DNA from 3 places in the Peribacillus sp. Bi134 genome. Region 3 is predicted to be linked to each of the others. Evidence: riboswitches for the same ligand, from Rfam matches in the RefSeq annotation. Region 3 holds a riboswitch; each other region holds the start of a gene.
The links. Region 3 has a riboswitch for cyclic di-AMP ahead of LQ188_RS18765 (TrkH family potassium uptake protein). Riboswitches for the same ligand answer to the same signal wherever they lie in the genome.
Positions count from the first base shown of each region.

Region 1: another riboswitch for cyclic di-AMP. It lies ahead of LQ188_RS21005 (APC family permease); the one in region 3 lies ahead of LQ188_RS18765 (TrkH family potassium uptake protein).
Region 2: another riboswitch for cyclic di-AMP. It lies ahead of LQ188_RS26130 (cation:dicarboxylase symporter family transporter); the one in region 3 lies ahead of LQ188_RS18765 (TrkH family potassium uptake protein).

Region 1 covers NZ_CAKKLN010000009.1:148,597-159,689, reverse strand. The annotation lists gene LQ188_RS21015 (SDR family oxidoreductase) at 1-572, opposite strand, end outside; gene LQ188_RS21010 (RhaT/GlcU family sugar-proton symporter) at 588-1,442, opposite strand; gene LQ188_RS21005 (APC family permease) at 1,705-3,531, opposite strand; cyclic di-AMP (ydaO/yuaA leader) riboswitch at 3,670-3,816, opposite strand; gene LQ188_RS21000 (GtrA family protein) at 4,163-4,618, opposite strand; gene LQ188_RS20995 (glycosyltransferase family 2 protein) at 4,578-5,600, opposite strand; gene LQ188_RS20990 (DUF6044 family protein) at 5,616-7,289, opposite strand; gene galU (UTP--glucose-1-phosphate uridylyltransferase GalU) at 7,458-8,318, shown strand; gene LQ188_RS20980 (hypothetical protein) at 8,541-8,681, shown strand; gene LQ188_RS20975 (cytochrome P450) at 8,878-10,272, shown strand; gene LQ188_RS20970 (amino acid permease) at 11,028-11,093, shown strand, end outside.
Region 2 covers NZ_CAKKLN010000019.1:4,132-15,224, forward strand. The annotation lists gene LQ188_RS26105 (efflux RND transporter permease subunit) at 1-433, opposite strand, end outside; gene LQ188_RS26110 (TetR/AcrR family transcriptional regulator) at 623-1,501, shown strand; gene LQ188_RS26115 (YegS/Rv2252/BmrU family lipid kinase) at 1,634-2,527, shown strand; gene LQ188_RS26120 (hypothetical protein) at 2,658-3,320, shown strand; gene LQ188_RS26125 (efflux RND transporter periplasmic adaptor subunit) at 3,335-4,594, shown strand; cyclic di-AMP (ydaO/yuaA leader) riboswitch at 4,796-4,943, shown strand; gene LQ188_RS26130 (cation:dicarboxylase symporter family transporter) at 5,115-6,374, shown strand; gene LQ188_RS26135 (class I SAM-dependent methyltransferase) at 6,434-7,177, opposite strand; gene LQ188_RS26140 (hypothetical protein) at 7,392-8,174, shown strand; gene LQ188_RS26895 (hypothetical protein) at 8,303-8,434, shown strand; gene LQ188_RS26145 (D-alanine--D-alanine ligase) at 8,557-9,639, shown strand; gene murF (UDP-N-acetylmuramoyl-tripeptide--D-alanyl-D-alanine ligase) at 9,792-11,093, shown strand, end outside.
Region 3 covers NZ_CAKKLN010000008.1:72,781-83,873, forward strand. The annotation lists gene LQ188_RS18725 (hypothetical protein) at 1-359, opposite strand, end outside; gene LQ188_RS18730 (GntR family transcriptional regulator) at 760-1,458, opposite strand; gene LQ188_RS18735 (aminoacyl-histidine dipeptidase) at 2,187-3,653, opposite strand; gene LQ188_RS18740 (VanZ family protein) at 3,693-4,301, opposite strand; gene LQ188_RS18745 (ABC transporter permease) at 4,878-5,894, opposite strand; gene LQ188_RS18750 (ABC transporter ATP-binding protein) at 5,891-6,616, opposite strand; gene LQ188_RS18755 (TetR/AcrR family transcriptional regulator) at 6,734-7,333, shown strand; gene LQ188_RS18760 (hypothetical protein) at 7,546-7,737, opposite strand; cyclic di-AMP (ydaO/yuaA leader) riboswitch at 8,069-8,211, shown strand; gene LQ188_RS18765 (TrkH family potassium uptake protein) at 8,364-9,689, shown strand; gene LQ188_RS18770 (TrkA family potassium uptake protein) at 9,713-10,369, shown strand; gene LQ188_RS18775 (STAS domain-containing protein) at 10,511-11,093, opposite strand, start outside.

The DNA of each region.
Region 1 (11,093 bases), on a different contig from region 3:
ATGGCTCCAGGACCAATGCTGTTCACACGGATTCCCTTTGGTGCATATTCAAGTGCCAGTGTCTCCGTAAGCAGCTTCACCCCGCCCTTGCTTGCAGCATAGTGAACGAATAAAGGCCAGGGAATCATCTCATGTACACTGGACATGTTTATAACATTCCCTTTAATGTCGTTCTCGACAAAATACTTGATAGCTTCACGGCAGCCCAAGAAATTTCCCGTTAAGTTGGTATTGATTACCCTATTCCAGTCGCTTAACGGCATCTCGTGAGACGGAACCGGATTTTCAATTCCTGCATTATTGATGAATATATCGAGTTTCCCGAAATTCTTTATCGCTGATTGAACAAGATTAATCACATCTTCTTCAACGGTGACATCGCCTTTTACTGCAATTGCTTCCCCGCCATTTGTTTTGATTTCCTCCATTACACTATCTGCTTCCTCTGATTTAGTGCGATAATTAACCACGACCTTTGCCTTTTCCTTGGCAAAGCGAATGGCCATCGCTTTCCCTAAACCAGTGGATGAACCGGTTATAACAACGACCTTACCTTCTAAATCTGTATACATTTAATCACCCTCCAATTAACTTTTTGCCATCCCGAGCATAATCCCAGCAATGATGATCAAGATAATTCCGATTATGATTCCAATTAGTTGGCGTTTCGTTTTCTTTTCACGTAAAATGATGATCCCGCCGAGAGTTGAGATGACAATGCCCATTTGCGAAAGGGAAAAACTAGTGGCCACTCCCACACGGGGCTGGGATATGAATAAAAACATATTCCCTGCAGCCCATATCAATCCCGGAATGATATTGCGAATCGTATATTTATTAAACGGTTTATGTTTAAAAGTCAATAACAGACCGCCTATCACCATCCCTATCGCTTGAGGGAACAATGCTGACCATCCATCAACATCGAAAAGACGGGCCACGACCACATAAACCAAATAACCGAATGTCGAGATGAGGAGAATAACAATTCCTTTCTTCAAGTTTCCCGATTTGCCCTCTTTTGATTCTTTATCCTCCAGTGAGGTCAAGACGATTCCTATAATAATGAAAACTAATGCCAAGACGCCTAAAATGATCGCTTTCATTGTGGACCATTCGTTAAAAACGATGACCCCGAATAAAGTCGTTGAAATGAGCTGCATTCCAGTAGATATCGGCATCGTTTTGGATACTCCCATTAAATCAATGCTCTTAAGCTGATTAGCTTGTCCAACGGCCCAAAACAATCCGGAGACAACCCCGACTCCAAACACGAGAAATGACAACTTAATATCGGCAAAAATATAAACACCTATTGAAAAAATCAATGCGCCAATGGTTGTACCCAGTGTTTGACTATATGGCCCACCCCCGAGTTTCACATTAAATAAAACGATGCTTCCCCAGAATAGTGCCGGCAAGAGAGCTAATAATATATCCATATTCAACCCCCATATATGTAAGTTCAAAGCTAATAAATTTCATTTTGTCTTCTTTTTAATATGTTCGCTTTATTTGAATTGACCCTTGGTAATTTTATGAAGTGTTTTTGCGAAAATAGTGTTCAACACAAAGAAAGCTTCCGATGCTAATAAATCGGGAGCGTTTAGTTGGAGAAAAGACAGCTGTACTGCTGTCTTTTTTTATAAGATTATAAAAAAAGCAAACCTTATGCAGGTTTGCTTCCAGTTATAGATATGGAACTTATTTCTTCAAATGATATGGCACTGTCGTAACAACCACATTTCTTTTATAAAGTAAGTAGGCGCGAATCAGTAAACTTGATTGATTATGAAGTATATTGTGCCAGCCCTTCTTCGGAATGAATTGGGGGATGACCACCGTAACTTTATAATTGGATTCACTCGCCTTATGTTCAACTGTATCCACAAATTTAGTTAGTGGCTGAATGATACTTCTATAATAAGAATTCAGTGTAACGAGCCTGACATCCGGCTGCCACTTTTTCCACTTTTCTCCGAATTTCTTTTCATCTTCTCTTTCAAAAGCAACATAAACGGCAATGACCTGATTTGCTGAGAGCGATTTTGCATAATTTAAAGAGTTCTCAACCACATGAGTTATACCTGCCACAGGTACGATAATGATATTTCCTTCAATTGGTAAGATCGGCTCGCATGTTGTAATCCTTAGTTGGTCACCAACTGCTTCATAATGCTTTTTAATCCGATGAAAAATTAAAATGATGATAGGTAAAAAAATCAAAACAGGCCAAACCTGAGTAAATTTGGTTAAAAAGAATATCATCGTGACGATAAAGCTAATTATGGCACCAATTGAATTTATGGTTAATTTCATCATCCAGCCTTTTGGCTTTTCGCGAACCCATTTAACGATCATGCCAGTCTGGGACAACGTAAATGGAATGAATACCCCTACCGCATAAAGCGGAATGAGATTTTCAGTATGTCCTTCAAATGCGACAATCAAGATGATGGATGCAAGTCCCAGTATGATGATTCCATTGGAATACCCTAATCGGTCCCCTCTGATCGTAAACGCCCTTGGTATGAATTTATCCTTCGCAAGATTTACCGCAAGCAGAGGGAAAGCCGAATAGCCAGTATTGGCCGCAAGTATCAAGATCAGGGCAGTCGTACCTTGAATGAAGAAATACATGAAATTCCGTCCAAAGATCTCTTCAGCAATCTGGGAGACGACCGTTACCTCTGCGCTGGGAACAATGCTTAAATAATAGGCTAAAAATACGATTCCCGAAAATAATACAGCTAGCAATGAACCCATCGCTATTAAAGTTTTCGCAGCATTATTCGGGGCTGGATCTTTAAAGTTCGGGATTGCATTGGAAATTGCTTCTACTCCTGTCAAGGCGGAGCTTCCTGATGCAAATGCTCTTAGCAGTATAAATAAACTGATGCCCGCTACCGGAGTCCCGATTGATGTGTGCAATTCAGGTGAAACTCCTCCTGTTAAAATCTTGTAAATTCCAACACCGATCAAGATGAACAAGGCTAAAACGAATAGGTACACCGGATAGGCCAAAACAGAGGCTGACTCCGTAACCCCCCGAAGGTTCAGGATTGTAAGTAGAATCACGAATATGATGGCAATGACGACATTATAGGAATGCAGGCCAGGAAAAGCGGACGTGATTGCATCCGTACCTGCAGAGACACTTACAGCCACAGTTAATATATAATCTACCAATAAAGATCCTCCAGCTATCAACCCTGGATTGACTCCTAAATTGTTTTTTGAAACCACATAGGCCCCCCCGCCATGCGGATAAGCGAAAATGATTTGTCTATAAGACAAAATCAAAGCAGTTAAGAGGATCAATACTCCGATCGCGATAGGGATGGAATACCAGAATGCTGCAGCACCGACCGTGATCAGGACGATCAATATTTGCTCCGGCCCATATGCAACCGAAGACAAAGCATCAGAAGATAATATCGCCAAAGCCTTTGTTTTGTTAAGCTTTTGTTCACCAAGTGCATTTGACTTTAAAGGTCTCCCAATCAAGAACCTCTTTATAGAAGATAACATCAAGATTTCACCACCATAGTTAATTTATAAGTTTATGTTACCCAGCTGTAGCAAAAAACTAGACGAAACACAAAAATGCCTACAAGTCATAGCTAAATAGACCTGTAGACATCAATTTTTTTGTCTAACAAGCTCCACCTTCCTTCTCATATAACGCTTACGAGGTTAGCTGTCGGATTCGGACCTAAGAGTAGCCCTACCTTTTTAAAAAGGATTCACCCCCTGGATTGTAAACAATCCCAATAACGGGTCCCCCGCACCATAAGGTTTAAGCGATTTAGAAATATGAAACTGTTGATTATCATACTCCCGTGAAATGGAAATGTAAATGAAAATTTTGCTCAAAAATAAATAATTCTTTGTAAGTGAGGTTTTGTTCTTGGCTTATATAACATAAGTCATGCAATGACATGATTCGAAGGTAGGAAAGGAGGTAAGTAAAGGTCAAAATCCAGGGGCCAATTAACAAAAGGTGGTCCGAAAAGGAAAAAAATCACCTTCATGAAGAATGCGATGAATTAACCAGATCTGCCCCAGCTCGGATCGTCATTAAAAGGGTAAACTTGCATTAAATATCAAATTCCGCTTTTATTCCCGTCCAATAGGGGCACTATTCCACTGATTCACCTAATTAGTTCCTTCCTTCTTGAATTGGTCTCAGATTGCTTTTTTTAAAGACAAAGTATTTCTGGCCAATATAGTTAAGCACGGTATAAAAGATTGTTCCTATGAGAACAGCCAAATTTTGTTGTATGGATAAATGGACGGATCCTTCCAGTGATTCCGCAATGGCTTGGCCTATAGAATAAGCGGCGGAATAACAAATAAGGATGACGCAAAAGAAACGGGCAACTCCTCGCCGCCATTCTATATCACTTTTAAAGGTAAAAGTCCTGTTCAAAAGAAAACTCGTTACAGCTCCCGTTCCATTGCCGAAAAAGGTGGAGACCCAGTATGATAATTCAAGAACATTCATAAGAAAAAGCATGATGGAAAGTCCAACCGCTGTATTGACTATTCCAACCAATAAAAAGCGGATAAAGGAGTTAGTGTGTTTTAGATAGTTTTTCAATACTGTTCCGTTCATTGTCTAGTTGCTCCCGTTTTTTTAAATCGAGCGGATTAAATAAATCAAGATCAACAATATATTTAGGCCGGCGTTTGGATTCATTATAGATTTTTCCGATATATTCCCCTATCAAGCCGACAGCAATCAACTGCAGTCCGCCGATCAACCATATGGAGGTGATTAATGAGGTCCAACCAGTTTCGGTCTGCCCATAAAACTTTAACCATAAAAAGTAAGACCCAAAGAGTAAGCTAATGAAAAAGGAAAGACATCCTAGCCATAATACAAGCCGGATCGGTGTAACTGAAAAGGAAGTAATGCCATCAAGCGCAAAAGCAACCATCTTCTTAAATGGATATTTCGTTTCCCCAGCCAATCTTTCTTTTCGGTCATAATAAACAGAATCCGTCTTAAACCCAATAAGCGGGACAATCCCCCTTAAAAAGAGATTCGTTTCATCAAATCGTTCCAACTCCGCGATCGCCCTTCTGCTCATCAGCCTGAAATCGGCATGATTATAGACAAGGTTAACCCCCATCTTGTTCATCAATTTATAAAAACCAGTTGCAGATGTTCGTTTAAAAAATGAATCAAGGTCCCTTTTCTGGCGGACACCATATACGATTTCACATCCTTCATTGAATTTCCGAATGAATTCAGGGATGACTTGAATATCATCCTGTAAATCTGCATCAATGGAAATCACACAATCCGAGGCTTCCTTGGCTGTAAACAATCCTGCCAGGAGTGCATTTTGATGTCCTGCATTCCGGGAAAGCTTTAGCCCGCGAACCAATTCATTATTGATCGTTTCCTTATAAATGATCTTCCAAGTTTGATCTTTGCTTCCATCATCAACCAGCAGGACTTTACTTTGACCAGAAACAACGTTTTCTTCGACTAATCCCCTCATCAATCCACAAAGCTGGGAAATGGTATCCTGCAAAACGCTTTCTTCGTTATAACAAGGTACAACAATCGTTACTATCGGTGAATTCATTCTATTCCCCCCTTTTCACATGACTCTGTATAAATGAATTTTCCATTTGCTTCCTTTCTTTGTGAAAACCCCATCTAGCACCAATCCATTCTCCTTCGCGTTGTTGATTGGGATGGCAGAAAATATATATTTGCCACCTAATCCTTTAAAGGCATCCATATTAAGATCCAAATTTTCCAGCTCTTTCTTCGAGCCTTTCTTGAACATATAATGCTTCCCAAGCTCATCGGTAAATAGGTAACAACGTCCTCCCCATTCATCAAAGTAGATTCTGATGTTTTTATTCTTAGCCAATTCGTTTTCAATTATTTGACGAAATTGATGTTTGTAAGAAAGCGGATAGAAATTGTTATAGCTATCGAGCGTGTAAAATCCATTAAATTGTGCGATTGCAGGATGCAGCCCTATGCTAGCAACACGATACTCTTCCTGTGGAAGGTCAATATGATCTTTTATTTCCTGGAAAAGGCTTTCTGAATAGAACTCTTTAAAAGATGGTTTTTTATTGTAAGTGATTTCTTCATTGAAGCCCATTAAGATCATAATTTGGACGGCGATGAAAATGGAAAGGGTTTTCTTAGCATAATCGCTGTGTTCCCAAATGATTTTTATCGCGAGGGCAAAGCCCAAATAAATCACCATCGGCCTTAAAAAGTGAAATCTGGCAAAATTAAAGGTATCCAGGGTGTGAAACCTTTCAGTCAAAGGAACCCAGCCTTTATAAAACCAGAATGCGTACCATGCTGAGAGTATAAAGTTCAAGCCGAATAAAAATACATATACCTTTTCCTGTCGCCACAGTTTTTTGGTCAGAATGATATAAAGGGCAAAGACTGTAATCGGCAGGATAATAAGCGCATGTACAGTCATGACATGCGTATGTCCAAGAACGAAATTTTTGAAAGTAAGCTTGATGACCCAATCGAGCGGCAGCCTTGCGTGAAAATATTCATCTCTGCTATTTGGCTCCGAATCAAAAATGAATGAAGACACCAAACGGTACTCCACCAAACCAAAAATGAAGGTCATATACACGATCGAAAGAAGAAACGTTATATTCCACCCTTTTCTCCTGATCACATCCATTAACCAAAGAAAGCCCATTGCAACAAGGAAAAAGAAAAAACCAAGCACGATGCTTGAATAAAGCGGCAAAAGTGTAAGGACCAAATAATTCTTCCACGAATGGTCCTTGCTGCGAATATTCAAAAAAGCCCAAAGTGCAAGCGGCATCCCAAGTGTACTGAGCATTCCCGACGGCCAAAATGGGGTAAGGGCAAAGGCCAAGGATGTTCCAACCCTGATCCAACCTGATTGGCTTCCTGTAACCAAATGTTTCTTTAATAAGATATACATACCAAAGAATGCAATAAATCTTGTTAATGCCTGGCTTATTGCATATGCAACCATTGTCGGAAAAAGTGCGTAAAGCCACACGATAATACTGAACTCACTGCCAAAGGCATTTCGGGGCAGACCATTCATGATTTGGGGAATTTTGGCATCTATCGCACCGAATAACTCACCGCTTTCTGATAGGACTTTATACCAGGCAATGTTGGAGTCCAAATTATCATGTACGCGAATATGCGCATTTTCTCCAAGGATGAATAAAGGAGAAAGATATAAAACAATGACGAGTAAGGCAAAAAGGATTTGTGTTCTCTCTTGTTTTTCAATTGGCAACATATACACCTCTTGACCAAATTCATATATCCATAATATTTGCTTCAAAGGTAAATCTATTCTTTTTCAGGAATTTATTTTAACCTATTTTGATATAGGTCAACCAATGGCTACATAAAATGAAGGGTAGAACTAAAAGCATATAAAAGTACCTTAAAAAGGGGCTGGGCTATGATAAAGAAAGCGGTGATTCCAGCAGCCGGTTTAGGAACACGATTTTTACCTGCTACGAAAGCTCAACCAAAGGAAATGCTGCCGATTGTCGATAAGCCGACCATTCAATATATTATCGAGGAAGCGGTTCAATCAGGGATTACAGATATTATCATCGTTACGGGTAAAAACAAACGTGCCATTGAAGATCATTTCGATAAATCCATTGAACTGGAAATGCTTCTGCAAATGAAAGGTCAAAATGAGCTGCTTAAGATCGTGGAGAACATTTCCAACATGGTGGATATCCACTATGTAAGACAAAAGGAACCATTAGGTCTCGGGCATGCAGTATTATGTGCCAAAACTTTTATCGGAAACGAACCTTTTGCCGTCCTGTTAGGGGATGATATCGTGGATAGCCAGGTTCCAGCTTTGAAGCAGTTGATGGAACGGTATAACAAGGTTCAAGCGAGCATTATCGGATGTAAGGAAGTGTCACCTGCCGATGTCTCCAAGTATGGGATCGTAAATTTCCAAGAACGATATGAGGATTTATTTCTGGTAAGAAACTTAGTGGAAAAGCCAAAAGTGGAGGATGCACCATCAACACAGGCGATTATTGGCCGATATATTTTATCACCTGAGATTTTTGAAATCCTTGAAACCGTACAGCCCGACCGGAAGGGGGAGATCCAGCTTACCGAAGCTTTAGACCTTTTGTTAGAAAAGGAACCATTATATTCGTATATCATCGAAGGAAATCGATATGACGTCGGCGATAAATTCGGCTTCCTTCAGGCTTCAATAGATTTCGCCATGAAACGACCTGAACTTCGTGATCAGCTAATAACATATTTAAGGCAGCTGTTCCCTTAATCAAGTATATAACCCACGCCCAATTACCTAGAGGTGATTGGGCTATTTCCACATACCATCATCACTAAACTAGATATAACAGTCTTTTATAAATGCTTCCGTGAAATGTAAATGCAAGTGAAAATGTTGGACAAAGAAAGAATAATTTATTAAAAGTGAGGTTATGTTGATAACGTATACTTCATTATTTATCCAAACAACGATATCCAGAAAGGATTGTACATGCATAAAAAAACTAATAATCCAATAATATCAGATGAATTCCTAGATCAAGTGGTAAAGGAAATCAATGCAGAATTTGGCGGGCCCATTAAAGAAAAAAATGATCGCTTCCAACATAGGGACGATGAAGAAAGAAGGTAAATCCCACATCATCAAATCTAAAGCTTCATGAAAAACTCTGGCTCTATTCAGCCAGAGTTTTTTTATGGCTTCTTATATAACCTTATTACTTCCATAGAATTATCCGCCCTTTCTTTAAAGACTTGTCCAAACCAATTTAACTGATCCTCATAGAATGATTACATGTAATTATTTTAAAGAAAGGGGAAAAACCACATTGAGCCACGCTGATGATGTCTTCCGCACTTCTCCAAAGGTTCCAAAAGGAAGGGTGATTTCCGGACATACAAAGGAGTTTCAAGCAGATCCCATTGGTTTTCTGACCCGATTGGCCAAGGAATATGGAGAAGTCGCTAAATTCCGTTTGGGCCCATTCCAAAATGTTTATCACGTTTTAAATCCTGATTTAATAAAACAAATACTCGTAACAAAACAAAAATCCTTCATCAAATCCAAGGACTTCAATGTTTTAAAACCGCTTATCGGTGAAGGTTTGCTTACAAGCGAAAAAGACTTTCATATGCGACAGAGAAGGCTTATCCAACCCTCTTTCAAAAAGAATCATATTAGCCAATACGCCAAGGATATGATTGATACCACAATGGATTATATATCAACTTGGCAACATGATGAAGAACGGATCATAACGAAGGATATGATGGACATCACTCTCGGGATAATCAGCAAGACGATGTTCAGCATGGAATTCAAGGATGGGTATGAAATTGTTGGAAAACCGCTGGAAACCGCTTTGAGAATTACAGTCAAAAGGATGAGAAAGATTTTCCGTATGCCATTATGGGTACCTACCAAAATCAATCGTGAATATAAAAAGGCGATACAAAGACTTGATAAAGTGATTTACGGCATTATTGAAAAACGGAAGAACGACACAGTAAAACATGAAGACATGCTTGGGATCCTGATGGACGCACGTGATGCCGACGACGGATTGGGTATGACAAGCCATCAGGTCCGTGATGAATTGATGACTATTTTCCTTGCCGGTCATGAAACGACAGCAAATGCTCTTTCCTGGGCACTGTACGCAATTTCGAAGCATCCAGAAATTCAAGCCAAGCTTTTCAGTGAAGTGAATAGCATAATCGGTCACCGGACACCCAAGCCTGAAGACTTCATGAAATTACCATACACTCAAAATATCATTCATGAAACACTTCGCCTGTACCCGCCACTGTATATCCTATCCCGTGATGTGACGGAGGATGTCGTAATAGGAGGATATCGCTTTAAAAAAGGCGATATGATTCTAATAAGTTCTTATGTGATGCAGCATGATCCAGAGCATTTTGATCAACCGGAATCATTTATTCCTGAAAGATTTGAAAACAACTTCATGAAAAGCCTGCCTGCGTTCGCTTACTTTCCGTTTGGCGGAGGGCCGCGGGTTTGTATCGGCAATCATTTTGCGATGATGGAAGCGGTGTTTGTCCTGGCCTGCATTGCAAAGCGGTATAGGATAAAGCTTGCACATGATCATCATGAAGTAACCCCCCTTCCATCCCTTACACTCAGACCTAAGAGTGGACTGCGCATGGTGATAGAAGAAAGAGATTCAGAAGCCTTCGAACCTGGCGCATCCAATTTTTAAAGTGAAAATCTCATATAAACATAACATTTCATTGGTTCGATTACCGCCTATAACAGGCTTGCCTATTCTTTTGGAAAGGAGGGATGAAAAAATGTATATGCTCCATTCACCACGGAAGGGAATCATTCACACTGAATTGCACTATTTAGGGATGGCCTCGCAGGTATATTCCGGTTATTTGGAATTTCTAAGCGAAATTGACCCGATACAAGAAACCGAACACCTACAGCCGCCCCTTCTCCCCTTTTTAAATGAAAACGGATAGTCTCGTTAGCTTCTCCCGCTTCGTACCTTATATTAAAAGAAAAACCGACCTTGAATGGTCGGTTTTTTGTTATTCAGCAGTATGTTCCATAACCCCAAATCCAAAACCGCCATCACAACCTGACATATTTATGGAAGGACTTGAACTGATTACATCATCTTATTCACTACCAACAAAATGTCAGAAATACTGCGATTAAACAGAATTATTTTTCTCTCTTTACAATATGTATTTATTTCAATATAGTGCCTTACGCCGATTTGTTAATTTTTCCTTTGATTTATTTCATAAAATCCAAATACTTTTAGATAATAAAAACTATTCCTGTTTTGCTGATTGGGAATCTATTCCAGTTCACATGCCTAAATTGACATTTTTCCGATTCATGATATATTAATATAGTACTTTAGTACGTGAAAGCGTTCAATAGCAGAAGAACTTCCTAGTTTTACTTATAGACTATTTTATTAAAAGGAAAGGCATGAATAAAATGGAGAAGACTCATCAAGATTTAAAAAAGGGCCTATTGCCGAGGCATGTCCAGTTCATTGCTCTA
Region 2 (11,093 bases), on a different contig from region 3:
TATCTGTTACACTGAGTGCGACGACAGGAAAAGCGTTTAATTCTAATTTAGAGACGCTTGGGGCATCCACTCCCTCAGGCAGTTCTAATTTCTCTAAAGCTTCTTTCACTTCTTTTACAGCGTCGTCCATATCCGTATCATAATCATATTGTAACTGGACGGAAGAGGCATTAGCCATGGACGAAGAACTGACTAATTCGACTCCTGGCAAATTTGTTACTTTCTGCTCAATCTGGTCCGTAAGTTTATCTGCTACTTCTTCAGGTGCAGCTCCAGGATATACAGTGGAGATGCTTATTAAAGGAGTCGAGATGCTTGGAATGGTTTCTTGTTTCATGTTTAAACCTGAGTATAAACCAGCTGCAACGATGATGATCGTAAGCAACCAGATTGCCAATTTATTCTTTAATGAAAATTTAATTATTGAATTCAAGCTTGTACCCTCCATACATAAAATTGTGACTATTCGGTCATAGACTCAAATATATAGTATATGGATTATGATTGCAACAGATAATATCCGCTAGTGTTAACGTTGTGATTTCAAGGGTTTTGGGATACAATTTGGGAGATGTGACCCATCGGTCACCAAAGGATAAATTTAAGAGATGGGATGAATTTGATGAAAGAAAAAAATAAGATGATCATAGATAAATCTGTAGAGCTTTTCGCGGAGAAAGGCTATCATGCCACTTCCGTTCAGGAAATTGCTGAAAAGTGTGGGATAGCAAAGGGGTCTTTTTATAATCATTTTAAATCGAAGGAAGAATTACTGGTCTCCATTTTTAAATTTTATTATGAAGCGTTGACGGACTCATTGCTTGATCTTGAACTGGATGCTTCATTGTCCAGTAAAGACAAGTTCATGAGGCAAATCACAGTTCATATTGAGCATATGACGGGAAATACCAATTTGATTCAAATGATGATGCAGGAACAAATGGTTCATATCAGCAAAGAACTAGATAAATTTTTACATTATATCCATGAAGAGGGCTTGATTTGGTTCAAGCGTAAAATCATTGAGTTATACCCGGGACTTTCAGCTGATCTTTTGCCGGATTGCACCATAATTTTGGACTCACTTTTCAAAGGATATATCGGAATATTGATCAGGAAACAAAATGCTTTTGATGTGGAATTATTACCTAGCTTCATATTGAACCGGATGGATTCAATTATCGCAAGCCTGCAGAACATGGAAGATCCATTATTGAAACAATTTCCCCTACCGGGATGCTCGATGCGGGATATGAGCCCAAAAGAAGAAATCCATTCGATCATCGTCAGGATGCTGGAAGTGGAAACACGTAAAGAAGAGGGAATGGATACACGTAAAAATATGGAAGCTTTAAAGGTAATCCAGGAGGAATTTTCAAAAGCTAGTCCAAGCCCGATCATCTTGGAAAGTCTTTTGTTATTTTTGGAAAAAAATGAAAAAAGGAGTCCCTTGTCTTCAAAGCTTATCTTGATGATGAAGGATTATTTGACAAGTATATGAAAGCTTTACCGAAAGGGGCGTATAGCCTCTTTTTTTTCATTTGATCTTAATGAGTTTCAAAAGCGGAGGTTTAGGAAAAGGTAAAATTGAAGGGAGGAAGACCATTCTTTCAATAATATGGGGGCGAAAATCATGCGATGGAAAAAGGGAATGCTGATTTATAATGAAAATGCCGGTAATGATAAACTCGAAAGGAATCTTGAGGGTTGTCTTCCGATAATAGCTCCACATATTGATGAGTTTCTCATTCTGCAAACGAAGGAAAAGGGCGATGCATGCCGTTTTTGCTTGGAATATGGTGAAGACATGGATGTAGTTTTCGTATTAGGAGGAGATGGAACGGTACATGAGTGTGTAAATGGCCTTTCGCCGCTTCCGAGGCGGCCCCTGTTTGGGGTTTTACCTGGAGGGACTTGCAATGACTTCTCCAGAACATTAAAGATTCCTCAAAATGTTCGTCAAGCTGCGGAAGCATTAGTGAATGGCAAAGTTCGTTCAATTGATATTGGGCAGGCCAACAACGATTATTTTTCTAATTTTTGGGGAGTAGGGCTTATTTCAGATGCATCAAGCAATATTGATGAGCAGGAAAAAAGCAGGTTTGGTAAGATAGGATATTTATTAAGTGCTATAAGGACAATTGGCGAGAATGCTCCCTTTTCCTATAAGCTAAAATATGATGGGAATGTTATCGAAGGGGAAGCGGTTATGATTTTGGTTTTGAATGGTTGTTTTATCGGCACCAATTTATTGCCCTTTCCCATGATTAGTCCGGATGATGGACTCTTCGGCGTTGCCATCTTGGAAAATGCAAGCCTTGGTACATTTTTAGAAATAATAGCGATGAAGCGTTCATGGACACAAAATATGATCTCTGACTCTGGGGTGACTTATTTAAATGCCGATACCCTGACCATTGAAACCAAGAGGCCGCTTGATGTGGATATGGATGGAGAGAACTATAGACGAACCCCTGCACGCATTAAAGTCCTTGCCCGACATTTGTCAGTATTAACTCCAAATTAGTATGGTGGGATTAAATATGAATGGGAATGATTATGTGTTTTTTTTGTATATTCATTCCTTATTTCTGCAATTGTTTCCAAAATAAGATAAAATATATGAAGATATATCAATTTTTGCAGGAGGACCACATATGGTGTACCAGGTCAGATTGTTAAAGGGCATTTTAGAGCCTCATCGGAGTCGTTATCAGCTTCAAAATGCAGAGGCAGTCACAAAGCTTGGATTGAAATTACTATTTTTATATTTTCTTAGTCTTATAGTATTCGCCATTGGGGGATATTTTGGCATTGGTTCAGAATCATTCTCCAAAGAAATCACGAAAATGAGTGCCGGTGAATTCGAAGCAGCAAAGCTGCTGATTATGAGCGGCAACATAATAACAGGCATAATCGACCCTTCCATATACATATTTTTATCAGCTCTATTCTTTTGGATCGTTACTGATATCCCATATATAAAATTAGTCATCGTTCAAATGATTCTTTTTGTTTTGCAATTAGTGGAAAAAACATTACTGATTCCTCTATTCGTATTAATGGATATAGGCAGCGATGCCAATCCATTTTCATTGGGGATCATCAGTCAGTATTTTCTCAGAAATGATTATTTCATTCACTTTTTCAGCGGAATCACCATTTTTCAATTTCTTATTATTGCTCTGCAATATTTTTATTTAAAGCAGTTTTCAGAACGAAATAGTTATTTGGTCCTTTTAATGATTGTTCTATTCTATCTGGCCACATGGTTTGTTAAAGCCTTTTTAGCATACATCCAAGTAGGCGTATTTGTATAAGGCGGGTGAAATGAATGAGCGGGAAATGGAAAATTGCAGCGGTCTCCATTGCGTCGATAGTCTTAATAACCGTTAACTTATACCTTATTGAAAAAAAAGAAAGCAAAGTGGAACGAACTGTTTTCGTTGAAAACTGGACTAAGGTAAAAAAAGATACAATTACGGATACTATTCAAACAAATGGGGTAATTAAACCTGTAGAAGAGTATGATATCTATTTTGACACCAAGAAAAATGATTTTAAGAAATTCCTTGTTAAAGAAGGCGATGAGATTACGGCTGGCTCCTCGTTGTTTGAGTATACGACGACCGAACTTGATGCTCTTAAAGCGAACTTGGAAGCGGAGAAAACGGCAGCTGAGGGAGAAATTGCAGGTATTGAGGAATACATAGGGAAGTTGAGGTCCTATCAAGGGACCATGACCAGTAATCCTGAAAAAGCAACCATTGATGAATCGGTGGAAAAAAACTTGAAAATTGATATAACAACAAGTTCCTCAGATCTTATTAAAAGTAACATTGAGCAAGAAATGTACAAGCAGGAACTGGAAAAAAACAGCTTGAATGAAAAAGTGAAAATGCTTGAAGCTAAAATAACTTCAATTGAGGAGCAGTCCAGTGCGATCGTGTCAACGAGTGAGGCTGATGGTGTAGTTAAAAATATCAATAAAAACCTGAGTAATCCCATTATATCCATCGTTTCAACAAATATGGCAATTGAAGGGGATTTCTCTGAAGAGGAAATGAAAAAGGCTGAAGTGGGCATGACTATAAAAGCAAGTTCCTCTGATTCAAAAAAGGCATTGAAAGGGACGATAGGTCGCATCCATTCCTATCCCGCTGAAGAGCCGTCATTAAAAAAGGATAACAGATTTCCATTTCAGGCACTAATCGAACCGGAAGGTGAAGAAACGGAAGCTTTGTTGGTGGGATCCAAAGTGAATCTTACTGTAATAACCAATGAGAAAGCCGGTGTACCCTCAATTCCTATAGAAGCCATAAAAAACCATAAACAGCCTTATATTTACAAATTGACTAAAAATGGCTATGTGGATAAACATTACATTACAAAAGGGCTTAAGGCTGAAGGGAAGCAAGAAATCATAAACGGACCGTCGGTAGGTGACGTCATTCTAATGGAGCCGGATGTGTCGAAGAACCATTCTTATTTCATTACCCCAATCCAATTTGGAAAAGTGAAGGCAGCAACTTATAAAAAATTCACCTCTAGGGAAAAAGTAAGATATCTGTTACTTGGCGTATTGGAAAAATAACCGCTTCTTTCATCAAGAGAGGTGATGTCAAATTAGTGATTAATTATATATCAATATAACTTATATTATTAAAAATCGGGAAGAGTAATTATAGATACAATAGTCTCTAATGCAGAATATTCAGACATATTTAAAGATTTTTTCTAGAACTAATGCGAATAAATATTTACAGATTATCATTTTTAGTATAATATTTTATTATAAGTTAACTCGCTTAATCTTATTCCAAGAACGGGGGACCCATTTTTGTGGATTTTATCCGCTAGGGGTGAATTCAGAAATGAAAGGGCATTTGTGTTTCCAATTCCTAACCCGACAGCTAACCTCGTCAGCGTCTTTAAGGGAACATGTGTGAATATTCACGCCAATAAGAAATCGACACATGAAGTGTCTTTTTTTTCGGCGTAAAGACAGAGTTTTTCAAAAAAGAAAAATTACTTTCTTTTATTAGTATCTTGTTTCCCTTACCGAGACAAAAATGTTTTTGCATCAAAGACTTTATGGAAGGTGAGGAAAGTAAATGAAGAAATTCAAATTAAGTTTAGCTAGCCAAATTTTCATTGGTTTAATTTTAGGGATTATCGTTGGTGCCATTTTTTATGGTAGTGAGACGGCCCAAAACTTTTTACAGCCATTCGGAGACATTTTCCTACGAATGATTAAAATGATTGTAGTACCAATCATTGTGTCAAGTCTTATCGTTGCAGTTGCAGGTGTAGGCGATTTAAAATCAGTAGGTAAACTTGGAGCTAAATCAATATCATACTTTGTTGTAGTAACTATGATAGCGATTGCTGTTGGTTTAATTTCAGCGAATATCATCCAGCCTGGTGTTGGTGTAAATATGGACAAGCTAGAACAAACTGATATTTCTACCTATGTTGATACAGCAGAAACTAAGCAACATGAATCGTTCGTAGATACAATCGTTCACATTGTGCCATCCAATCCAGTTAAAGCCATGGTAGAAGGCGATATGCTAGCGATCATTTTCTTCTCCGTGTTGTTTGGACTTAGTATTGCGGCCATCGGTGAAAAGGGTAAACCAGTATTCCGTTTCTTCCAAGGTGTAGCTGAAGGAATGTTCTACCTAACTAACATGGTCATGAAATTCGCTCCTATCGGTGTATTTGCACTAATCGGTGTGACGATCTCCAAATTCGGTTTGGAATCTTTAATTCCGTTAGGAAAGTTAGCGCTTTCTGTTTACGGAACAATGATTTTCTTTGTAATAGTCATTCTTGGTCTTATTGCGAAATTTGTCGGATTCAATATCTTTACGTTGATTAAACTTCTAAAAGAAGAATTGATTCTTGCTTTCTCTACTGCAAGTTCAGAAGCGGTTCTTCCTAAGATCATGGAAAAAATGGAAAAAGCGGGATGTCCGAAACATATTGCTACATTTGTTATTCCGACTGGATATTCTTTTAACCTTGATGGTTCTACATTATACCAAGCGTTAGCAGCTATCTTCATCGCTCAAATGTACGGAATCGATTTAAGCATGTATGAGCAAATTACGCTAATGCTAGTGTTAATGATCACATCCAAAGGGATTGCGGGTGTACCAGGTGTATCTTTCGTAGTTCTTTTAGCGACATTGGGAACTGTCGGTATTCCTGTTGAAGGTCTAGCATTCATTGCCGGTATTGACCGTATTCTTGATATGGGACGTACAGTAGTAAACGTTATCGGTAATTCACTTGCGGCAATCGTTATCTCTAAATGGGAAGGTCAATTCAACCCGCCTTCCAAAAAAGAATTAGAACAAGTTTCTTAATACAAAAAATCCAGAGTGAAATGTCACTCTGGATTTTTTTTGAATTAAAATGCGCTTCCTTACTTTTGGACGATCCAGAAGCGGCAATCGGAAGAGAAAGCGATGACATCATCATTTTCATGGAATAATTCACTTCGATAAAAGCTTTCGATAACTTTGAACCGTGCTTCTTCCAGGCATTCAAGTACTTCAAGTTTAGTTGGGATATGTAGGTAAGTATCTTCTTGAAGCGTCTTTCCGGATGTGAAAATATCCCCGAGTTCATAAAGCCTCTCATCTTGTTTACCAACACACCAAATCATTTCCTCTTGCTCCCAGAAGTTCAGGTAATTTTCGTTTTTATCACGGTCATGTGTTGTGAAAATGAAGAGCCCTTTAGGTTTTAAAATACGGTTGATTTCTTTTAAAGCCAATGTGCGGTTTTTTCGCTGGGGAATTTGCATTAAACCATTAAAAGCGAAGATTGCTTTATCGAATGATGAGTCGTTGAAAGGGAGGTCGGTTGCATCGCCAAGGATAAAGGGTATGTCCAGGTTATATTCATGGGCTATTTTTTCGGCTTCATAAAGCATGGCAGGAGTCAGGTCGATTCCCGTTAGATTTTGAAATCCTTTTTTATATAGTGCGAAGGTGGTCCTTCCTGTACCGCAACCGATATCAAGGATTGCATCTTCCTGATTTAAATATTTTTCGAATGCATATTTCTCTGATTGCCACAGACCTATTTTTTTAGTTGCATCAGCATAGACGGAAACGGCTCCATGAAAAGAATTAATGATAAAACCTTTTTCAATTTTATCCATGATTTAATCCTCCAATCCTTCATTCTTACTATAATATGGATACTTTGAGCTAGTCGAGTGTGTCCCTTAACATTTGGGTTAATATGGAGTACATGTTTCGCATTATTCACATGGTGCTGATGATGATTAATATTGGGGGTTATATAACTTACGTGAAAACCCAAAAGTTTGGTAAAATAATATTATTGATTAAGAGCTCGGAGGGGGTCAGGTTATGAAGAATGATAGCAATGATATCTTATATATGTATATGCAGGCTTCTGAACGGTTTGTCCTTTTTAATGGACTCAATTTTCGTGAATTCGTCTATTCGCTGCCATATACGTTGGATTCCATCTTATTATTGAAACATGAATTCAATGGCGGGGAATACAATTTGAATGTCCTGCTAGAGAGTGCTTCATCTGAAGATATTGCGAAGCTCGTTAAAGAAAATGTCCGGGCATATGGAGATTTCTGTTGGATCGATTTTGAAGAAAGAGAAGGGTTGGATGAATTGGATGGAAGGGAAATAGCGGAACTATTATATTTAGGGCATGCAAAAACTCATCTGGATCCTCCATTTTTCCGTAAATTGAATAATCAATTTGTGTACCTTGCCCAGGATGATGGCTGGTTCAATAAAATTTATTTTCGTTCTCTTTCGACATATTATATGATGTTAGGAAGCCTGATTCCGCTAAAGCTGGAGCTTTTAAAAGTAGAGAGGACTTGGCTTGGAATCAGAAAGAAAAGAGAGCTGACGGCGATTCCGGCAGAAATCATTGCTTCCTTGGCTCATATTCTGGCAGAGGGGCTCGTTTTTTCCTTTCGGCATGTTAAGTATACAAGAACAAAGATTGAGATACCGGCATGGGTTGTAGGGGATTATTTAAACATGGATGAAATGCATGATGACTTTTCAGATAGAGATATTAAGGAGCCAGATGCCTTTATTACCTTCAATCGAAAAGAAAGGGTATGGGAAAGCGTTATTAAAAATACATCATTCTCCTGATTATCCCAACTTCCGAGGTTCGTGGCTTGGATTATTTGACACTCTTGAAATTTTTCAGGTGTAAGACTTACCATCTCATGCATAAAAGATAAGAGAGGGCGGCGCGCAGGGTGTGGCGGTTTTAACCTGTGTTCCGCCTAATAGTAATCATTGGAAAAGCGCCAATGATGGAAGTTTCGCTTTACCCCGCATTAACAGGCTGTAAGGGAAGCGGCGGCAATTGTAATGAAAAAGAAATGTGGTGGGTCAACAGCCTGTAAATGCCCGATTGGCTCAACTAACCATCATTGGAAAAGCGCCAATATGGAAGTTTCGCTTTAACCATTTTAGTGTAAAGTGATACAATGAACATGGTTAAAAGAATATTGGAGGGTAATAACTCATGAAAACTAAACTTGGTTTGCTTTATGGTGGAAAATCTGCGGAGCATGAGGTTTCTATGCAGACGGCTTTAGCGGTCATTAAAGCTCTCGATTTAGCAAAGTTTGATATATATCCGATTTACATAACAAAAGAGGGTTCATGGATTAATGGACCGAAGTTAACAGGACCTGCCGAGAGTGTGGAGGCTTTGACATTTACATCGGATAAATCTAGCTCGCCTCTTGCCTTGCAGGCACATTCAACTGATGAAAATAGTGAATCAACAGGGTATGACGTGATTTTCCCATTGCTTCACGGACCGAATGGAGAAGATGGGACCGTGCAAGGGATGCTGGAACTATTGAACCTTCCTTATGTAGGGAATGGCGTTTTGGCTTCATCAGCAGGAATGGATAAGGTCATCATGAAAAACATTTTTGCCCAGGCGGGACTTCCTCAAGTCAAATACACTTGGTTCATTCGTTCTGAATGGGAGAAGAATACTGAAAGTGCCATTAAAAAGGTAGCGGATGAATTGGGTTACCCTTGTTTTGTCAAACCTGCCAATTTAGGCTCCAGTGTCGGTATCAGCAAATGTGATGATGCTGATGAACTGGAAAGAGCTGTAGCGGAAGCTTTCCAATTCGATCGGAAAATCATCATTGAAGAAGGGGTCGTAGCTCGTGAACTCGAGTTTGGAATACTTGGTAATGATGAACCGTCTTGTTCGGTGGCAGGCGAAATCATCCCTAAGAAAGATTTTGCCTTCTATGATTATTCAGCAAAATACGTTGACGGTAATTCTGCAATGGTCATTCCAGCGGAGATAACGGAAAGCGAGTATGTGGCTTTATCCGAAATGGCCATTACTGCCTTTAAGTCATTGGATTGCTCTGGATTGGTTCGCGCTGATTTCTTCTTAACGAATGAGGGGCAAATCTATATTAATGAAGTGAATACAATGCCTGGGTTTACTCCTTTCAGCATGTTTCCGTTATTGTGGAAGCACACAGGTGTCGACTATCCAGCTTTAATTGAAAAACTCGTGAAACTTGCCTTGGAACGTCATCAGGAAAAACAACAAATCAAATATACAGTTTGATCATGCAGGTAATGTATCAGTAAACTCCACAATCCATCAAGCATTGATTTGATGGATTCCAATCAGCAGGAACCGGTGCGATTTAAACTGGTTTCTGCTTCGTTTGGTTAATGGAGAGCGATTAACGGTCCGATGAATGTAGGAGGAACAAAATGATAAAGAGAACGTTAAAACAAGTACATGAAATGGCAGATGGATTGAATGATATCAGTCCATTCCAGTCCGAAGGGATTAATGGGGTCACCATCGATTCAAGAACGGTTAAGGAAGGATGTTTGTTCATTCCGCTTAAGGGTGAGCAGGTTGACGGCCATCAGTATGTCAAGCAAGCTTTAGAGCAAGGAGCTGCGGCTTCTTTTTGGCAAAGGGATGTTCCGAATCCTCCTGATGATTTACCGATAATCATTGTCGAAAATACCGAGAAAGCACTTCAGCAATTGGCGCGTTCTTACCGTCAGCAGTTGAATATAAAAGTCATTGGGATAACAGGCAGCAACGGTAAGACGACTACGAAAGATATGACGGCTGCGCTGCTGGCCACTACCTATAAAGTTCATAAAACAAGTGGAAACTTCAATAATCATTTAGGTTTGCCACTAACAGTGCTTTCCATGGCGGAGGATACTGAAGCGGCTGTGTTGGAAATGGGAATGAGCAGCCGCGGTGAAATCGAGTTCTTATCCAAAATGGCAAAGCCTGATGTAGCGATCATTACCAATATCGGTGAATCACACTTATTGGATTTAGGATCACGCGAGGAAATCGCGAATGCGAAGTTGGAAATTGTCGAAGGTTTGGCGAAAGATGGAACGCTGATATACCATGGTGATGAACCATTGCTCCGCGATCGTATCAAAAAGGATTTTCCTGATTTAAACGTAATATCTTTTGGACGCACGGAACAAAATGATTTATATCCACAGACCATTAGCCAAGGTGCAGACAGTACCACGTTTACAATCGCAAGCGGTGATAAGGAAACCAATTATGAGATACCCGTTTTAGGCAATCATAATGTTCTTAATGCGTTGGCAGCAATCTTGGTTGCTAAAGAATTCAATGTGGATGATTCAGCGATCCGTAAAGGTCTGTCGACCATTCAATTAACGAATATGAGGATGGAATTGGTCGAGGGCGCGAAAGGGCAGAAAATCATCAATGATGCGTATAATGCCAGCCCAACTTCAGTTAAGGCAGCGGTGGAGTTGGTTGAGGGCTTATCTGGATTCGAAAAAAAGATACTTGTATTGGGAGACATGTTGGAGTTAGGGCCACAGGAAAAAGACTTTCATTTGAAAATTGGTGAATTGATTTCCAGTGAGCGGATCGATAAGATCTTCACATATGGTCCTTTAGCCGAGTTTATTGCCAAGGGAGCGAGCAAGGCGTTTTCATCGGAGCAGGTTCGTCCTTTTCAAGATAAGCAGAAGCTTATAGAGGAACTGAAATCGTCC
Region 3 (11,093 bases):
CCTGAAGTGATAATAATTAATATGTCGATGATGGCGAAAACATAAAGAAATGAAAACCAAAATACTCCTGATTCAAATGCATTTAATTGATAAAAAAAGGCTGCTATTCCTAGGGCAATAAGGAAAAGGTTTAATCTTTTAAAGAATAGAAAAATCCGTAATTGCGTATAAGGTAAATGGGCGTAATGGTTTTCTTTAGCGCGTTTCCATTTAAGAAACCAATATAAACTTCCTTGAAGTAAAATAAATTCCAGTAGGACGAACGCATACACAGATGAAAATGAAGTTAAGTAGGAATCAGTCCAATCATGCTGCACCAGAAACGAAACCCACAGTACAGCAAAAATCACAGTTGCCATCAATTCTCCTGTATATAAATGAAATAATTTTCTTTTCACCCTTTTTTGCATAAGATTCCCCATTTCCAATACATTGATTGATAAGAATGCAAATGTCCTCAATCTATTAATCTTTTCTTCTTGAATTTTAACCCCATATATTTAATATACGAAAAACAAAGTTTTCCGTTTCATTAATTCCGCTATAAGTTCTGTTCTGCTTAATGAAATTTCCGGTACTTGGGCAGGAATATATGTATCACTAATAATAGATCAAGTAAAACTAAAATAAATAATAAGAGCGATTGCTAATTAATGCAGTCGCTCTTTGTTTGAATATTATTTGATATTATAATCTGTTATCGTTAATCGATCATATCTCCGGAATCTTTTAATATCCTGAAAGAATTTCCTGCCCTCATTAAGTCAATGTTAATAATTTGGCTGAAGTGTAATTATATTTCTCGATTGATAAATCAAAAACGGCTCCCGCTTTTAAAAAGACCGTACTTTCAACTATTAATGTCGGATCACCTGGCTGCAAGTCCAAAAGCTTGGCATCATCGTCATTTAGTTTTTCACATGAAATGATTTTATCTGCAAAACCAATATTCAACTTCAGATCCTCGACTATATATTCATAAATGGAACCATTTGCGATTTCTTTATTTATGATTGGAATGATATCTTTATTGAAAAAGGACTCTTCTATTACAATGGGTTCACCATTTAAATATCTAACCCGTTTGAGGTTATAGATTTTGGTTTTCACATTGCATTTCATTTGCTTGGCCAATTTTTCATCGGCTTCAATTAATTCCAACTTCAACACTTTACTTTTCATTTCATCATTTGGAAACACTTTGGTCAAGCCACCCATATCCCTCATCGAAATGCAGCCCGGTCTGGAAAATTCCCTTAGGAATATGCCGCTTCCTTGCACTTGATAGATATAACCCTGCTCAACCAATATGTTGATTGCTTTTCTTATGGTATTCCTGCTGACATCGAACTTCTTCATCAACTCTTCTTCAGTAGGTAACTTTGTATTTAATGTATATTTTCCTTCTAATATTTCTTTCTCCATTTGTTCTACGACCATTCTATACTTTACACCCATATTTCCATATACCTTCCTCTATACATAATGATTTCGAACAATAATTAATGATAGGTTTTCTTTACAATAGTTTATTTTATAACGATTGTAAAGAAACCTCTGTTTCTTTCAGAATGTAGACAAAAATTCGATGAAAAGCCAGTTTACCTGGAGTTTTTTCTAAAATAAGATTCGAGTTGATTTCAGAAATCCGCTCCCTTTCCGCCGACTGCCCGCCAAGCCTCCTCGACGCAAGCGCCTGCGGGGTCCCGACTAGCCAGTTATTCGGCAGGAGTGTCGCAAATTTCTTCAATCCAATAAGAATTACAGAAAAAAACTTAAAGGATAAACTAGTTTTAAACATAATTCGGGATGAGACCAGTCTACAATTTTTTCAAGAAAAGATTGCAGTTGATTTCAGAAATCCGCTCCCTTTCCGCCGACTGCCTGCCAAGCCTCCTCGACGCAAGCGTCTGCGGGGTCTCGGCTAGCCAGTTATTCGGCAGGAGTGTCGCAAATTTCTTCAATCCAATAAGAATTACAGAAAAAAACTTAAAGGATAAACTAGTTTTAAACATAATTCGGGATGAGACCAGTCTACAATTTTTTCAAGAAAAGATTCGAGTTGTTTTCAGAAATCCGCTCCCTTTCCGCCGGCTGCTGCCCTCAAAAAAAGAGACATCCAATCGATTAACGATAGGATGTCTCCAAATCTATTGAATGCCATATTGCCGTTGCCCAAACATTGTTTATAGATCTTTCATCCGTTCTAATGTGTAAACAAAATATTCCCAGTTGTTTATGGTCGAAGGGATGCTTAAGTGTTCTTCAGGTGTATGTACGGAAAACATATCCGGTCCGATTGAAACAGTATCCAGCCCTGGTATCTTATCTATGAATACCCCACACTCGATCCCTGCATGCACAGCGATGATTTCAATATCCTCATGATATTTTTCTTTGTATGTCTCTTCAAATAATTTCTTGAGTTTCGAATCAGGATTATAGGGCCATTCCGGATAATCCGCATCAATCAATAGCTTGCACCCAAGCATGTCGGCAATCACCTTTGCCTGCGTGACCATATTATATTTGATGCTTTTGACCGAACTCCTGATTTCACTTTCGAATATCATTTCCGCTTCATTTGTTGTAACTACCCCTAGATTAGTCGAACTTTCCACTAATCCTTCTATTCCCATACTCATACCTTGAACGCCATGCGGGATTACCAGTAAGGAGGTAATGGCTTTAGTCACCGTCTCTTTGGAAAAAACGTTTGAAGAAATCGTTTCGATCTTTTCAAATCTAATCGATACCTCAGGGTCAGAAGATTGCAGTTCATTTTTAAAAGTATCCTCCCATTTCTGGAGTCTCTCCGTTATCTTCTGAACATCTTCTACAGAAATCAGTACAGTCGCCTCTGCTTCACGAGGAATCGCATTCCCTTTCAAGCCCCCGTTCATTTGCTGTATGAAGCAAGGAAAGTCTGTCGTTAATTCATGTAATACTCTGCCCAAAAGTTTATTGGAGTTCCCTCTTTCCTTATGGATGGACATACCGGAGTGTCCGCCCTTCAACCCTTTAATCCTGATATTATAAGATACAGCTTCAACAATTGAAGCCGATTCCCATCCGATTTGCAGGATTTGCCGAACTCGTATTCCTCCAGCAGAGCTAACCAGCAGCTTTCCATCTTCCTCCGAATCAATATTGATCATCAATTTTCCCTTGAAGTGAGCCGGATCCACGGCAAGTGCACCGTTCATTGTCGTTTCTTCTTCAGTCGTTATGACTATTTCAAGAGAGGGATGCGGAATATCATTCGCATCCAATAATGCCAAAGCATAAGCAACGGCAATTCCATTATCCGCCCCCAATATTTTATCCGTTGCATACAACATATCTCCCACAATCCTTAATTGAAGCGGATCTTTCTCAAAATCATGAAGCGTTCCCTTGTTCTTTTCGCAAACCATATCCATATGCCCCTGGATAATGACGGTAGGTGCATTTTCATATCCAGTTGTGGCAGGCTTTTTGATAATCACATTCAGCGCCTCATCCTGGATCACCTCCAGGTTCCTATCCTTAGCGAAGCGAACCAAATAGTCACTGATCGCTTTTTCGTTAGCCGATCCTCTCGGGATTTTGGAAATCGCTGCAAAATAATGAAACACAGGATGGCTCGATAATTCTTCTAACGTGCTATACATGAAAATTCACCCTTTCATTTAACATAATTGTATTGCCTCTCATGCTTTTACTTTTCCAGAACGGAGCACTACGACTTTCTTGAACAAAGGATGCAGAATGTACCCCAGGTAAACACCAATCATATTCAGGATCAGGTCATCGACATCCAAACTTCCGCGCCGAAAAACAAACTGACAGATTTCGATGACTGAAATCGAAAGTAATGGATATAGAAATTTCCTTTTAGCTGAGGGCTCTTTCCCTTCCCTTGACAACAAATACAGGCCGAATGGAATGAACAGCCCTACATTGGCGCTAAGGTTATAAAATGACACAAGCCAGTTCATTTCGTTCGATAAATATGAAAGAATCGTAGAAAAAGGAATCAAATTATACGAATATACCTGCCCTTCCGGCCGAAAGAACAGCAAAACCAATAATGATAAACTGTAACTAAACAATGCTGACTGCCATAAAGAGCGCGGAATTCTGACCGTTTCACCTCGAAAATAAAGAACCGCAAACGAAACGAAAAGAAGTATACAACACCAGACAACCATGATTACCAAAGGATTCAAATATAATAGAAGCTGAAGAAAAAAAGGTAAACCGCACAAAAACATTGCTTGCGACAGCAAAAGGGAAAGCATGACCGATTTTAGAGACATATAACTCCCCCTTTCTATTTCTTTCCAAATCAATTCATATCCTTATATCCTAGGACAACTTTAACAGCCCGTCAACAAACTACTTCAAAGGGAAGCTTTTTAGAATGAATCAACCTATCGGAAGGATATTTCGTCCTTCATCCCCGATAATTCATTCGATGTGTGGGTTTATTCGACCTACATCCGGATAATCCGACCGATGTGTGGGTTTATTCGACCTACATCCGGATAATTCGACCGATGTGTGGGTTTATTCGACCTACATCCGGATAATTCGACCGATGTGCGGATTTATTCGACCTTACTCCGGATAATTCGACCGATGTGTGGGTTTATTCGACCTACGCCCGGATAACTCGACCGATGTGCGGATTTATTCGACCTTACTCCGGATAATTCGACCGATGTGTGGGTTTATTCGACCTACATACAGATAATTCGACCGATGTGCGGGTTTATTCGACCTTACTCGGATAATTCGACTGTTGTGTGGAATAATTCGATCTTCTTCCAGTAAAACAAAAAGCCGCTTCCTCACTTTCCAGGAATCCGGCTTCTTTTGTTAAGTTGTTGATTTCATAGTGCTCGGTATTTTTTTAAACTAATGATATTGATGGTGATAAAGACGACGGCAAAGGCCAGGAGAATGAGCAGATCCATTGAAATCTCATTGAACGTGAAGCCTTTGTACATAATGCCGTTCATGGCATCAGAAGCGTAATAGAGGGGCATGATCTTGCCGATTTTTTGGAGCCAGTCTGACATGCCATCCAATGGGAAAATCCCTGTAAAGAAGACTTGAGGCACGATGACCAGCGGAATGAATTGTACCATTTGGAATTCAGATGTCGCGAAACTCGATAGCAATGTACCAAGCGATAATGCAACGAGCGCGACCAGTATATTCGTCAGTAAAACGAGCCAAATGGAGCCAACAAGGACGATATCCAATACATTGACAGCATATAGTACGACAATTATTGTTTGAATTAGAGCAAATAAGCCATATCCGATCACATAGCCCGCTACGATTTCGTATCTTTTAATCGGGGTGGCAAGCAGCCGTTCCAAAGTACCACTTGTACGCTCCTTCAAAAGCGCAATCCCCGCTATTAAAAATACAAAGAAGAAAACGAAAAAGCTGACGAGCATCGGACTGAAGGTATCAAAACCCTTTGTGTTGGCATCTCCGTAAACATATTTCTCCTCAATTGAAGGAGTGTTTTTTTCATTCCCTTGCAAGCCTTGCATCATTTGCATTTGAACGGCTTTTGCCCGGGTCGGTTCGTCGTTCAAAAGTGTGAGATTAATTTTCCCATTTTCAACATGCAGCCAGCCATCCGTATTCTTTTCAATCATCTTTTCCTGTGAGAATTCCTCAGCAGCCGACACTTGAAAATCCGCTTTTTTCAATGCTTTAACGATCGTTTCATCACTGCCTGTAACAACGATTTTCAAATCACTTGCTTCTGTATCGAAAATAAAATACATGAGCGTTAAAATGAGCAAAGGAGCTAGGAAGAATAAAGCAAGCGTCCTTCGATCCCGGCGCATCTGCTGAGTAATTCGAGTAACAAGAGAGGCAATTCTCATTTTAAGCCGCCTCCAATCCTTAAAAAAACATCATCAAGCGTTTCCACGGCAAATTGTGTTTTTAAAGCAGCAGGGGTTCCTGCCGCGATGATTTCACCTTCACGCAGCATCGCCAGTTTATCGCATCGTTCCGCTTCATCCATCACATGCGTCGTGATGATGATCGTCTTATCATCTTCATTTCTTAAACGCTCAAGTTCCTCCCAAATCGATTGTTTCAGCAAAGGGTCTATTCCTACTGTCGGTTCATCCAAAATGAGAATCTCCGGATTTTGGATGAGTGCAACCGCCAGTGACAGACGGCGTTTCATTCCCCCGGAATAATGCGCAACCCGAACGTTCAAAACATTCGTCAGCTGTACGATTTCAGCTGCATATTGAATGCGTTCCCTTCGTTCCTTTTTCGAAAAACGGTATAGTTTCGCAAAAAATTCGAGATTTTCAGCTCCCGTCAGTTCTGTATATAAAGCATCGGACTGTGCCATATAGCCGACATCCATTAACAGTGCTTCATTTGGCACTTCATGATTCAGAACCGTGACTTTACCCGCATCAGGCTTAATCAATCCGACAATCATTTTAATCAAGGTGGTCTTTCCGCATCCGGATGGACCTAATAAGCCAAAAATTCCGTTTTTTTCAATATTCAGGCTTAATGGCTGAATGACCTTCTTCTGCTGAAAACCCTTAGCAATTCCATCAATGGAAATCGCATTTTTCATGCACACACATCCTCCCTCTTTAATTAACACGGTGTTGAGTGTATCATCATTCTAAGGTAGCATTCGTACTAATACAATCAACACATTTGGAAAAATGTTTAGTAAAGGAGACATTCCATGGCATCGATTCATGAGGATATGGTACAAAAGACGAAAAAGCAGATACAACATCATTTTATTGCACTTGTTGAAGCAGAGGGGTTCTCACATGTATCAGTGAAGAAAATTGCAGAGCGTGCCAACATTAATCGGGGCACATTCTATTTGCATTACACAGATAAATATGAATTGATGGATCACTTACAGCAGGAATTGTTAAATGAACTTCAAACCCGCATTACTGCCATTTTGCCGAAAGAAGCTTTTTTGGCTCTTCATCAACAGCAACTTTACCCGCCTTTCGTAGCTATTTTTCAATTCATCAGTGAACATGCCAACGCATTAAGGGCCATTCTTGGTGATCAGGGCGATCCCTCTTTTGCCAAAAAAATAAAGCGAGTATTCGGTGAAATACTGTTGGAGCGTTTGATCAGCCTGCATCCAGCAGCTAAAGATGAAGCATTCCGCATGTATATGCACGCATTCCTGACATCGGCGATTTTAGGGGTGATTCAGGAGTGGCTAGAGAATTGTGAAGAACAAACGGCGGAACAAATGGCGAAAATCCATTTTCAAATCTTGAACTTCATCAGCCAATTGCGCACATTCATCCAATGAACGATTCATTAAAGGCAGGTTCCATCAACATGCCTTTAAATCGGATTACATTTTTTCCTTCGCTTTTGCCTCTAAATAACCAACGCAAAAAAACTCATTATAATAAATGAGTTTCAAAGCAAAACAAGATATGGATTTTTCGCTCAGCATTCCGGATAGAACACAGGGAATAAATAATTGAATACCGCTAATGAATGTTGGATGCAGTTGATTTACCTTAGGGAAAACAATTTTAAGAACGGATTCTTTTTCTTATCCGTTATCCTTAACTCATCCATGATGATTTGATCCTCATGATCGGCTATCCATTTCCTTAGTGCATCTTTATCCTGGCATTGTGTTAAATATGTCTGGCCACCCTTGCCTGTAGCATTAATAACATATCTATTGAACGTCTTCTCCATAATTGCCCGCCTTTTTAATAAAATGTCTTGAATCTTTAAATACAAATGCAATGCTTTTTTCTTTATCATTTACAAAAGAAACATAAAATATATGTTAGAAAATTTTGATTGGCACCGCATGTTCTGCTTGAAATTATTGAATAAAGTACATCGATGCCGGTTATCATAATTGGATTAATCGAACCTATCATAATGTGCTAACTAATATTTGTCAATACGTTTTCTAAATGTAAATAAAACGTAAATTTTCAGTTTTGTTAAAGAAATATTTTTTTACGATTTAGGGGTTTACAACTGCTAAATGATGGGAGTAGAATACGTTTATCAATTTAATGCATTTCGGCCAAAACTCATGGAAATTGAGTACGGAGGACCCAATCATTTGGGGTTAATTCTGCCTTGCAGAAGGGATGAGATCAGCTCTTTCGCCATCCTACCCGTCAGCTAACTTCGTCGGCTAAAGCGAAGGAGGTCATAAGACCGCCTATTTCGGGAGCTTTTTTTGCACGCTTTTTGTGGCAATACAGCTATTCGATGTTTTCGCAGGTCTTTTTATTATGCCTTTAAAAAGATTCGAAAAGCAGATTGATGATTAAAAGTCATACAGTAGGGATGATCATTTGAGAATGACAAAATTGGATCCGCCAAAAATACTTGTACTTGGCTTTGCCATCCTGATACTTATCGGGGCCTATTTATTGACCCTGCCGATTTCCACAGAAAATGGCCATGGTCTTTCTTTTCTGGATGCTTTATTCACCTCGACTTCCGCTACATGTGTAACAGGACTGGTCGTTGTGGATACGGGATCGACCTTCACCACTTTTGGTGAGTTGGTCATCTTAACACTGATTCAGGTAGGCGGCTTAGGGTTCATGACATTTGCGACGTTTATCTTTTTCCTTTTAGGCAAAAAGATTTCTTTAAAAGGCAGGTTACTCTTGCAGGAGTCCTTAAATAATCTATCCATGGCAGGTGTAGTCAGATTAGTGAAACGGCTTTTGGTTTTCACAGCCATCATTGAAGGCATTGGTGCCCTTATTTTATCGATTCGCTTTTCTTTTGACATGCCAATCGTTAAAGCGGTCTATTACGGGGTTTTTCATTCCATCTCGAATTTCAATAATGCCGGCTTCGATTTAATGGGGGAATTCAGGAGTTTGACCCCATATGTATCGGATCCATTCGTAACCCTTACCGTCGCCTTCCTCATCACGTTTGGAGGAATAGGTTTTATCGTAATGAATGAACTATATGAATATCGGAATACCCATCGTTTATCAGTACATACGAAGATCGTTCTAGCGACTAGCTTAACCCTTACGATTGCCGGAGCAATTTTAATCTTTCTATTCGAGTTCGGCAATGCCAAGACATTGCAGCCTTTATCTTTCATGGGTAAAACGCTGTCATCATTATTTCAATCGGTATCACCAAGGACGGCAGGCTCCAATACGCTGAATATCCCTGATTTAACTCAACCAACATTACTGCTCATCATTTTTCTGATGTTCGTCGGGGCATCACCCGGATCGACTGGCGGCGGGATTAAAACGACTACATTGGCGACGCTTGTCGGTACCGTTTGGTCACAGATTAAAGGAAAGGGTGATGTGGTATTATTCCGTCACCGCATTGTGAATGAAACGATTTTTAAAGCATTATCCGTTACATTCATTGGCGTATTCATGGTTTCAATCATCTCCATTCTGCTGACCATCACTGAAAGCGGAACTGACTTTTTGATGATTTTGTTCGAAGCCACTTCAGCTTTCGCCACCGTGGGACTTTCAATGGGTTTGACCCCGGAATTATCACCGGTCGGCCGGATGCTCATCATTTTCACGATGTTTGCAGGACGTGTTGGTCCTTTGACTTTTGCCTTTGCTATCGCCATGAGGCGCAAGCCAGATCCATTCCGACGTCCAAAAGGGAAAATCATGATTGGTTAATAATGAATGAAGGAGCGTAAAAGATGGGAAAACGACAATACGCCGTGATAGGTTTAGGCAGATTTGGAACCAGTGTGGCCCATAGATTATATACGGCAGGCCAAGAGGTTTTGGGTATTGATGTGAACGAGGAAAGAGTCGAGAATGCGGAACTGAACGTTACCCATGCAGTCATGGCGGATACGACCGAAGAAGAGACATTGAAAGCAATCGGAATCCGTAATTTCGATTGTGTCATCGTAGCCATCGGAAATGACATGCAATCGAGCATTTTAACTACCTTGCTTTTAAAAGAGCTTGGGATCAAAAAGGTCATTGCCAAAGCACTTAATAAAAATCACGGTCAGGTGCTCACAAAAGTAGGTGCCGACTGGGTCATCTATCCTGAGAGGGATATGGGGGAACGGGTCGCGAATCAGCTTCTTTCCCCTAACATGCTGAACTATATAGAGCTCTCAAAAGAATATAATATCGAGGAAATCATCCTCCCCATGAGCATGAAGGGAAAAAGCCTCAGGGAGCTTGATTTACGGGCAAAATATAATATCAGCGTCATTGCCATCGTGAGTAATGGGGAAATTATCATAGCACCCTCACCGGATCAGGATATCCATGAAAAAGATATGCTTTTATTGGTTGGCAATAAAGAAGATCTAGCCTTCTTTGCCAATATTGAATAACTGGCAGGTGCCAGCTCTTTCTTCATTGAGCCTGATACCTTATTTTTGAATGCAAGCATTATACATACGAGAAGATCGCCATATGGAGGTCTTCTCGATGAAATTTATAACGAGTATTCCCATGCCCTGGATATGTATGTATTATTTTATCGTACTGATCGCTTGGGCAAGAGTGGACTTTATCGTCACTTTATCAAAAGGCAGTTGAAGCTTAACGGCAGTCATGGCTATTTCCGGCCGAAGTCCTGAAAGGGTTGTTTGAATTCCGATCAAATGTAAGGATTCAATCAATTGTGACAACTGGTGGGCGGATGCACTATCAATTGCATGAACGCCCGAGAGGTCAATGAAAAGCCTGGTGACATTTTTTTCAGCGCACTTTTGTAAGGTGTTTTCAAGCAAGGACATGCCCCTCGCCGTATCAATATCGCCTATCAGGGGAAGTAACGCCGTACTATCTTTAAGTGAAATGATGGGAGTGCTCAATTCATCGATCGTTGCCTGTTGGGCTTTCATGATTTTATTGGCATACCTATGATTCGCTTCCGTAAACTTCTCCATCACTTCGCTGAACACCTTCACCACTATCCGATACCAGGAATTTATTTCCGCCTGCGTATAGTTTTCTCCTTGCAATCCCACAAACCGGTCAACATAATCCAGGTATTGCTCTTGCGTTCGAGAAAACTCCCTCAATATAAAATAGATGGGTGTGTTTAAATGC